DNA from 2 places in the Streptomyces kaniharaensis genome. Region 1 is predicted to be linked to the other one. Evidence: riboswitches for the same ligand, from Rfam matches in the RefSeq annotation. Region 1 holds a riboswitch; the other holds the start of a gene.

Evidence for each region. Region 1 has a riboswitch for glycine ahead of gcvT (glycine cleavage system aminomethyltransferase GcvT). Riboswitches for the same ligand answer to the same signal wherever they lie in the genome.
Region 2: another riboswitch for glycine. It lies ahead of gcvP (aminomethyl-transferring glycine dehydrogenase); the one in region 1 lies ahead of gcvT (glycine cleavage system aminomethyltransferase GcvT).

What each region holds. Positions count from the first base shown of each region.
Region 1 covers NZ_WBOF01000001.1:3,973,637-3,977,839, forward strand. The annotation lists gene glyA (serine hydroxymethyltransferase) at 1-441, opposite strand, end outside; gene gcvH (glycine cleavage system protein GcvH) at 571-951, opposite strand; gene gcvT (glycine cleavage system aminomethyltransferase GcvT) at 1,050-2,171, opposite strand; glycine riboswitch at 2,403-2,508, opposite strand; gene F7Q99_RS17940 (enhanced serine sensitivity protein SseB C-terminal domain-containing protein) at 2,732-3,523, shown strand; gene F7Q99_RS17945 (enhanced serine sensitivity protein SseB C-terminal domain-containing protein) at 3,641-4,203, shown strand, end outside.
Region 2 covers NZ_WBOF01000001.1:5,544,373-5,548,575, forward strand. The annotation lists gene F7Q99_RS24765 (MFS transporter) at 1-9, opposite strand, end outside; gene F7Q99_RS24770 (YsnF/AvaK domain-containing protein) at 220-840, opposite strand; partial or broken gene F7Q99_RS43245 (PRC-barrel domain-containing protein) at 827-1,308, opposite strand; glycine riboswitch at 1,533-1,636, shown strand; gene gcvP (aminomethyl-transferring glycine dehydrogenase) at 1,875-4,203, shown strand, end outside.

The DNA of each region.
Region 1 (4,203 bases):
CACGTGGTACGCGACCACGTTGTAGAGCTTGCCGGAGAAGTTGATCTTCATGCCGTGGGTCAGGTGGCCGCCGTGGGCCAGGTTCAGGCCCAGGATCGTGTCGCCCGGCTGGATCAGCGCGAACATCGCGGCGGCGTTGGCCTGCGCGCCGGAGTGCGGCTGGACGTTGGCGTGCTCGGCGCCGAACAGGGCCTTGATGCGGTCGATCGCGATCTGCTCGACGACGTCGACGTGCTCGCAGCCGCCGTAGTAGCGGCGGCCGGGGTAGCCCTCGGCGTACTTGTTGGTGAGCACCGAGCCCTGGGCCTCCATGACCGCCACCGGGGCGAAGTTCTCGGAGGCGATCATCTCCAGGGTGGTCTGCTGGCGGTGCAGCTCGGCGTCGACCGCGGCGGCGATCTCCGGGTCGAGGGAGTGCAGGGACTGGTTCAGAACCGTCATGGTGTGGTCTTCCCGGGAGGAGGAAAGGGGTCGCCGCGCAGCTCGGTCCTCGGAAGGACGGTGACGGACGGCGGGTGGGGGCGGGGCGGGACGGGCAGCCGCACTGCGGCCCGCCCCGTCACCAGCGGGTCAGCCCTGGGGGTTGGTGAGGGCGTCGTACTCGTCGGCGCTGAGCAGCTCGTCCGTGGACTCGACCTGGACCTTGAACAGCCAGCCGGCCTCGAACGGGGCGCTGTTGACCAGGCTGTTGTCGTCCAGGACGTCCTGGTTGACCTCGACGACCTTGCCGGTCACCGGGGAGTACAGGTCGCTGACCGACTTGGTGGACTCCAGCTCGCCGCAGGTCTCGCCGGCGGTCACGTCGTCGCCGACCTCGGGCAGCTGCACGTAGACGATGTCACCGAGGGCGTCGGCGGCGTGCTTGGTGATGCCGACCGTCGAGACACCGTCCTCGGCGGCGGTCAGCCACTCGTGCTCCTTGGTGTACTGCAGGTGCTGGGGGTTGCTCATGGCGTCATTCTCCAGGATGGGAAGCGGGTACGACGAAGCGGGCCGCCGCGCGGACGGCTTCGACGTGGGTCTACGGGGAAACGGGCCCGGGAAGAGCCTCAGCGAGCGCGCTTGTAGAACGGCAGCGCGACGACCTGGACCGGCTCGTGCTTGCCGCGCACGTCCACCGCGACGGTCGTGCCGGGGGCGGCGTGCGCCGCGTCCACGTAGGCCATCGCGATCGGCTGGCCCAGGGTCGGGGAGGGCGCGCCCGAGGTGATCCGGCCGATCGGGGCGCCGTCGGCGGAGACCACGGTGTACTCGGCGCGCGGGACGCGCTTGCCCTCGGAGACCAGGCCGACCAGCACGCGCGGCGGGTTGGCCTCGGCCTCGGCGGCGGCCTTCTCCAGCGCCTTGCGGCCGACGAACGCGCCCTCGTTGGTGGTCTTGTCGAAGCGGACGACCCGGCCGAGGCCGGCGTCGAACGGGGTCAGGTCGGTGGAGAGCTCGTGCCCGTACAGCGGCATGCCCGCCTCCAGGCGCAGCGTGTCGCGGCAGGACAGGCCGCACGGCACCAGGCCGTGGCCCTCGCCGGCCGCGGTCAGCGCCTGCCAGACGGCCTCGGCGTCGCCCGGGTTGCAGAAGATCTCGAAGCCGTCCTCGCCGGTGTAGCCGGTGCGGGCGAGCAGCACGTCGCGGCCGGCCACCTGGGCCGGGAGGATCGCGTAGTACTTCAGGCCGGGCAGGTCGGCCTCGGTGGTCTTGGCGAGGATCGCCGTGGACTCCGGGCCCTGGACGGCGACGAGCGCGTAGGTGTCGCGGTCGTCGGTGACGACGGCGTCGAAGCCCTTGGCACGGGCGATCAGCTCGTCCAGCACCCGCTGGGCGTTGGAGGCGTTGGCGACGACCAGGAAGGCGTCCTCGCGCAGGCGGTAGACGATCAGGTCGTCCAGGATGCCGCCGTCCTCGGCGCAGATCATGGTGTAGCGGGCGCGCAGCACGCCGAGCGCGGAGACGAAGCCGACCAGCGCGTGGTCCAGCATCTCGCCGGCCTGCGGGCCGGTGACGGTGATCTCGCCCATGTGGGAGAGGTCGAACAGGCCGGCCTGGGTGCGGACGGCGAGGTGCTCCTCGCGCTCGCTGCCGTAGCGCAGCGGCATGTCCCAGCCGGCGAAGTCGGTCATGGTGGCGCCGAGGGCGCGGTGAAGCGCGTCGAGCGCGGTGAGGCGGAGGGACGACATGGCCTGGAACTCCTCGGTCTGGGCACTCAGGGGTGCACGCGCCGGAACCGGTCCCGCTCGGGGGCCGACCCTGCGCGCGGGCATGCGGCGGCGTGGGTCTCCCCATCTGTCGTCGAACCTGAGAGCTTCACCGCGCCGCGGCCCGTGGCTGTTTCCAGCTTTCAGGACAGCATGGCGGCTTGCACCGTGGGTGGGCGCGCGACAGGGCCGTGCGCCGCTTTCCAGATGTGCCTAACCCGTGCGGTAGGGGTGCCTGAGAGATTCCGGGGAGGACTTGCTCCTTCGGCGCCGGCTGTGCCGCCAGACGGGGCACTCCGGGCTCTCCCGCGCGGGTTCGAGCGGCCGGTATGGAGTTGTGGGGCCGACTGGGCACGACGCCGTCGGACGCGCACATCATGGCACGTCCGAGCCGACGACGGGAGGGGGACCCTTGTCACCCGCCGCCCCTACCGAACGGTCACCCGACACACAGGCGAACACGAGCCCTAGACTGCTCCGCGTCGGCGCAGCAGAGGGCGGCCGACCGGCAGAGGGCGGTTCAGGGGCGCATGGGGTACCCGGTGGAGCAGCAGCAGGGGTCGGGCGGCCCGGAGTCGGCGCCGCCGGGCGGCGCGTGGCCGGCCAACGAGCTGGAGCAGGTGCTCACCGCCGCGTTCGGCGACCCGGGCGCGACCCCGCGGGTCATCGAGGTGCTGGCCCGCAGCCGGGTGTGGGTCCCGCTGCCGGCCGGAGGCGACCCGCAGGGGCAGTCGCTGGACCTGCCGACCATCGAGCTGGCCGGTGACCCGTACGTGCCGGTGTTCTCCTCGCAGGAGGTGTTCCTCCAGCAGGCGCCGGGGATGGCGTTCGCGATCGCGCCGGTCTGGGAGTTCGCCCGGGGGCTGCCGCTCGGCGTCGGCATCGCCGTCAACCCCGAGGCGGCGGTGGGCATCCCGGTGCCGCCGCGGGGCGTGGCCGAGCTGCGCCGCGGGCCGCGCGACGATCGCTGGGACCAGACCGAGGACTCGGCCGGCCCGACCGGCGGCCGGGTGGCGCTGCGCGAGCCGGTGCCGGGCGAGGACCCGGAGCACTTCCTGGCCGCCTGCAGGGCCGAACTGTCGGCCCTGCCCGGGGTGCTGACCGCGCGCCGGGCGCTCGCCAGCATCGAGGGCGAACCGACCGTGATGTTCGTGGGCGTCCAGCTCGATCCGGCCGCCCCGGCCGACCCGGCCGCGGTGAACGAGGCGCTCGGCCGCGCGCTGGGAACCGCGCCGCTGCCCGGTGGCGTCCACCTCGTGCTGCTCGACCTCGCCGACGATCCGGTGGTCGAGTGGCTGCTCACCCGGGTACTGCCTTTCTACGCGCGGGTGTGAGCCGGATTCGTTCGTAGGCACGTCGCCGTGGCGGTGGCCGGTGCCGCGCCATAGGGTGCGTGCAGACGGCCGAGGGTCGGCGGCAGGGTGAGGAAAGAGGCGCAGCGAGGTGGGCGCATGAGTGCGGGAGCGGTAGCCGGCGGTGCATCGGGGCCATGGGGCCAGGCACCGGCCGGGCGCCCCGGCGCGGATCCGGGAGCGCTGGAGCGCGCGCTGCGCGAGGTCGCGCCGGAGCGCTACGAGGCGTACGAGCGACTGCTGCACGCGCTGGCCGACGGCCAGGTCTGGATGCTGCTGTGGCACGGCACGCCGGGCAGCCCGGACGCCCAGTACGGGAACATGGAGATCAGCGGCCACGGCTACGCGCCGGCCGTCACCTCGCCCGAGCAACTGGCCGCCTCCGGCTGGGCGCGGGCCCACGAGGTGATCTCCGGGCGGGAGATCGCCGCCTCGCTGTACCGGACCCGCTGGGGCCTGTGGCTGAACCCGCACGCCCCCGGCGGCGGTGTCGGCGTGCCCTGGGCGGACCTGCGGCGGATCGCGGCGGGTCTGGACCGGCTGCCGGCCGGTCCGCTGAAGCTGAGCGAACCGCAGGTGCAGGCCCCGCAGTTCTTCGCGCTGCTGGAGCGCCAGGCCAGCGAGGTGCGCGCGGTCCGGGCGCTGCGCCGGGCCTGGGTGCA
Region 2 (4,203 bases), 1.6 Mb from region 1:
CTCACTCACGGTTGCTTCCTCCCGTACATAGTGAATGAACTGAAATAACCATGCAGGGAGATACTTCAGCATGTCAAATATCGAGCGGTTAAGCTTTGGCAAAGGGGGAGGAACGGGGCGCCTGCGGCCGCGGGAGGTTGGCGGAGGCCTCGGCACGGGGAAGCGTTGGGGGTACACGAAGGACCCCGGCCGGGATGGCCGGGGTCCTCGGGGCGCAGGTCAGGGGAGCGGCTTCACGGAGGCGGGACGGGAGGTGTCGTGGGCCGAGGACGGCGCGGGCGGGGTGTTGTCGTGGACCTCGACGTGTTCGCGGCGGAGTTCGTCCCGGATCACCTCCTCGGTGGTGTAGCGCTCGACGACCAGGCGGACGCGCTCGACCGGGGCGAGGTACTTGCGGACCACCGGGCGCTCCTCGCGCAGGGTGACCTCCTCCACCGCCTCGGCGACGTCCTTCTCGGTGAGCGCGGCCCGCTCCGCCTCGGTGACCGGCATCCGCTCCACCCGGGCGCGTTCGCGGACCACCGGGACGCGGCGCTCGACCTGCTCGCTCGTCACGTACTTGCGCAGCTTCGCGGTGCCCAGGACGCGCCATTCGGTGGTGATGTCCAGCCGCTCCTCGCGGCAGGTGATCTCGACCGGGCCGCTCGGGGCCGAGGAGCCGGGGCCGGCGGCGGGCGCGGCGGCAGCCCGGGGCTTCGGCTCGACGGAGGGGGCGGCGTCGGGGAGCGTGGTCGTCGTCGGGGCGGCGGCCTGGGGCTTCGGCTCGACGGTGGGAGCAGCGGCGGGAGGTGTGGTCGCCGCCGCGGCGGCGGCCGGCGCGGAGGTGTTAGGGGTTCGCACGTCGGCTTCCTTGGCGGTCGCGGTGGGCTCGGGCTTCGGAGCGGGATCCGGGGAGCGGGAGGCGAGCGGCTTCGCGGGTACGGCCGCCGGCGTGGTGCCGAAGTCGAGATCGGGCTGCCGGGGCTCGCCGGCGCCGTTCGCCGGCCGACCGTTCACCGGGGTGTCGAGGCCGTAGTAGCGGTAGAGCTGGAGCTCCTGGGCGGGCGACAGGTGCTGGCCGACGCCGAAGTCCGGCGACTCCTTCACCAACGACTTGTCGTACGGCACTCGAAGCTCATCGCCGGAGAACTCGCTCGTCGTCAGCGGGACGAAGGCGTCCCGGCCGAAGATGCCGGTGCGCACGGCGGCCCACTCGGGCTGGCCGGTGGCGTCGTCCAGGTACACCTCGTCGACCGTGCCGATCTTGTCTCCGTTGCGGTCGACCGCCTTGTGGCCGATGAGGTCCCGAGGGTCGATATCGGTCTGCACTCTTTCCTCCAGCGCGCTGCGACTGCGGAACTCCCGCACGACGGCGGCCGGGGCACCCGTCCCGTCCGCCTCCTCACACCAAAAGGCATCAACCGCACGGTCGCGAGCGGGGTGCCGCCGGACGGGCTGCGCGCTGGGCCGTCCGGGGTACGCGCGTAGACCCCGAGTGACCTGAAGCACCCGTGATCGAGCGGGCTCCCGCTGGTACCCTGGGCGGCGACCGCCGAGCCCGCTCGGGAGAGTCCCCGACGGCGGAAACCGCTGGTCGGGGCGCCGAAGGAGCAACTCCTCCCCGGAATCTCTCAGGCATCCGTACCGTGTGGGGTAGGTCACTCTGGAAAGCAGGGCAGGACCGCCGGCGAGGGAGCCGACGGCCACCACCCTCACCGACGGTGCAAGCCGGCGGGGCGCCGACAGCGCACCGCGCGGGTGAAGCTCTCAGGTCCCGATGACAGAGGGGGAGGCCTGTCGGGTTCGCCCGCCCGGGTCGATCCGCTGTCCGCAGCGGCGAAGGCCGGCCGGCGTGCGTACCCCCGCCGGTCCGTGACCAGGAGGCCTCGACCACCATGAACGCCCAGCCGAACGCGGGACGCCCGAGCGGCTCCGTGACCCTCACCGAGCTCGAGCAGGCCAGCCCCTTCGAGAACCGCCACATCGGCCCCGACGCCTCCGCGCGGGAGAAGATGCTGGCCCAGGTCGGCTTCGGCTCGCTGGACGAGCTCGCCGCCACCGCCGTGCCCGAGGCGATCCGCTCCATCACCGGCCTGGACCTGCCCGCCGGCCGCAGCGAGGCCGAGGTCATCGCCGAGCTGCGCGAGCTGGCCGGCCGCAACCAGGTGCTCCAGCCGATGATCGGCCTGGGCTACTACGGCACCTTCACCCCGCCGGTGATCCTGCGCAACGTCCTGGAGAACCCGGCCTGGTACACCGCGTACACCCCGTACCAGCCGGAGATCTCGCAGGGCCGCCTGGAGGCGCTGCTCAACTTCCAGACCCTGGTCTCCGACCTGACCGGCCTGCCGACCTCCGGCTCCTCGCTGCTCGACGAGGGCACCGCGGCCGCCGAGGCGATGGCGTTGGCCCGCCGCGTCACCAAGGTCAAGGGCGGCGTCTTCCTGATCGACGCCGAGACCCTGCCGCAGACCGTCGCGGTGATCAACACTCGCGCGGTGCCGACCGGTGTCGAGGTCGTCGTCGCCGACCTGTCCGAGGGCATCCCGGCCGAGATCGCCGAGCGCGGCGTCTTCGGCGTGCTGCTGCAGTACCCGGGCGCCACCGGCGTCGTGCGCGACCTCACCCCGGTCATCGAGCAGGCCCACGGTCTCGGCGCGATCGTCGCGGTCGCCGCCGACCTGCTGGCGCTGACCCTGCTCAAGTCGCCCGGCTCGCTGGGTGCCGACATCGCCTGCGGCACCTCGCAGCGGTTCGGCGTGCCGATGGGCTTCGGTGGCCCGCACGCCGGCTACCTGTCGGTGCGCGCCGAGTACGCCCGCTCGCTGCCCGGCCGCCTGGTCGGCGTCTCCGTCGACGCGGACGGCAACCGCGCCTACCGTCTGGCGCTGCAGACCCGCGAGCAGCACATCCGCCGGGAGAAGGCCACCAGCAACATCTGCACCGCCCAGGTGCTGCTCGCCGTCATGGCCTCGATGTACGCCGTGTACCACGGCCCGGACGGCCTGGCCGACATCGCCCGCCGCACCCACCGCTACGCGGCCGCCCTCGCCGAGGGCCTGCGGGCCGGTGGCGTCGAGCTGCTGCACGGCGAGTTCTTCGACACCGTCACCGCCGTCGTCCCGGGCCGCGCCGCCGAGATCGCCGCCGCCGCCCGCGCCAACGGCATCAACGTCCACGAGGACGGCGCGGACCGGATCTCCGTCTCCACCGACGAGACCACCACCCGCGAGCACCTGGCCGGCGTCTGGGCCGCCTTCGGCGTGCCCGCCGTCGAGGTCGCCGAGACGGCCGACGCGCTGCCCGCCGCGCTGCTGCGCGAGGACGAGTACCTGACCCACCCGGTCTTCCACAGCCACCGCTCGGAGACCGCCATGCTGCGCTACCTGCGCCGCCTGTCGGACCGGGACTACGCGCTGGACCGCGGCATGATCCCGCTGGGCTCCTGCACCATGAAGCTCAACGCGACCACCGAGATGGAGCCGGTGACCTGGCCGGAGTTCGGCCAGCTGCACCCGTTCGCGCCGATCGAGCAGGCCCAGGGCTTCCTCACCCTGATCCGCCAGCTGGAGCAGCAGCTGGTCGAGGTGACCGGCTACGACGCCGTCTCGATCCAGCCGAACGCCGGTTCGCAGGGCGAGCTGGCCGGTCTGCTGGCCGTCCGCGCCTACCACCACGCCAACGGCGACACCCAGCGCGACGTCTGCCTGATCCCGTCCTCCGCGCACGGCACCAACGCGGCCTCCGCCGTGATGGCCGGCATGCGGGTGGTCGTGGTGAAGACCCTGGTCGACGGCGACGTGGACGTCGAGGACCTGAAGGCCAAGATCGAGCAGCACCGCGACAGCCTCGCCGTGCTGATGGTGACCTACCCGTCCACCCACGGCGTGTACGAGACCCAGATCACCGAGATCTGCGGCCTGGTGCACGAGGCCGGCGGCCAGGTGTACGTGGACGGTGCCAACCTGAACGCCCTGGTCGGCCTCGCCAAGCCGGGCAAGTTCGGCGCGGACGTCTCGCACCTGAACCTGCACAAGACCTTCTGCATCCCGCACGGCGGCGGCGGCCCGGGCGTCGGCCCGGTCGCGGTGCGCGCCCACCTGGCGCCGTACCTGCCGAACCACCCGCTGCAGGCGGAGGCCGGCCCGGCCACCGGTGTCGGCCCGATCTCGGCCGCGCCGTGGGGCTCGGCCGCCATCCTGCCGATCTCCTGGGCGTACGTCC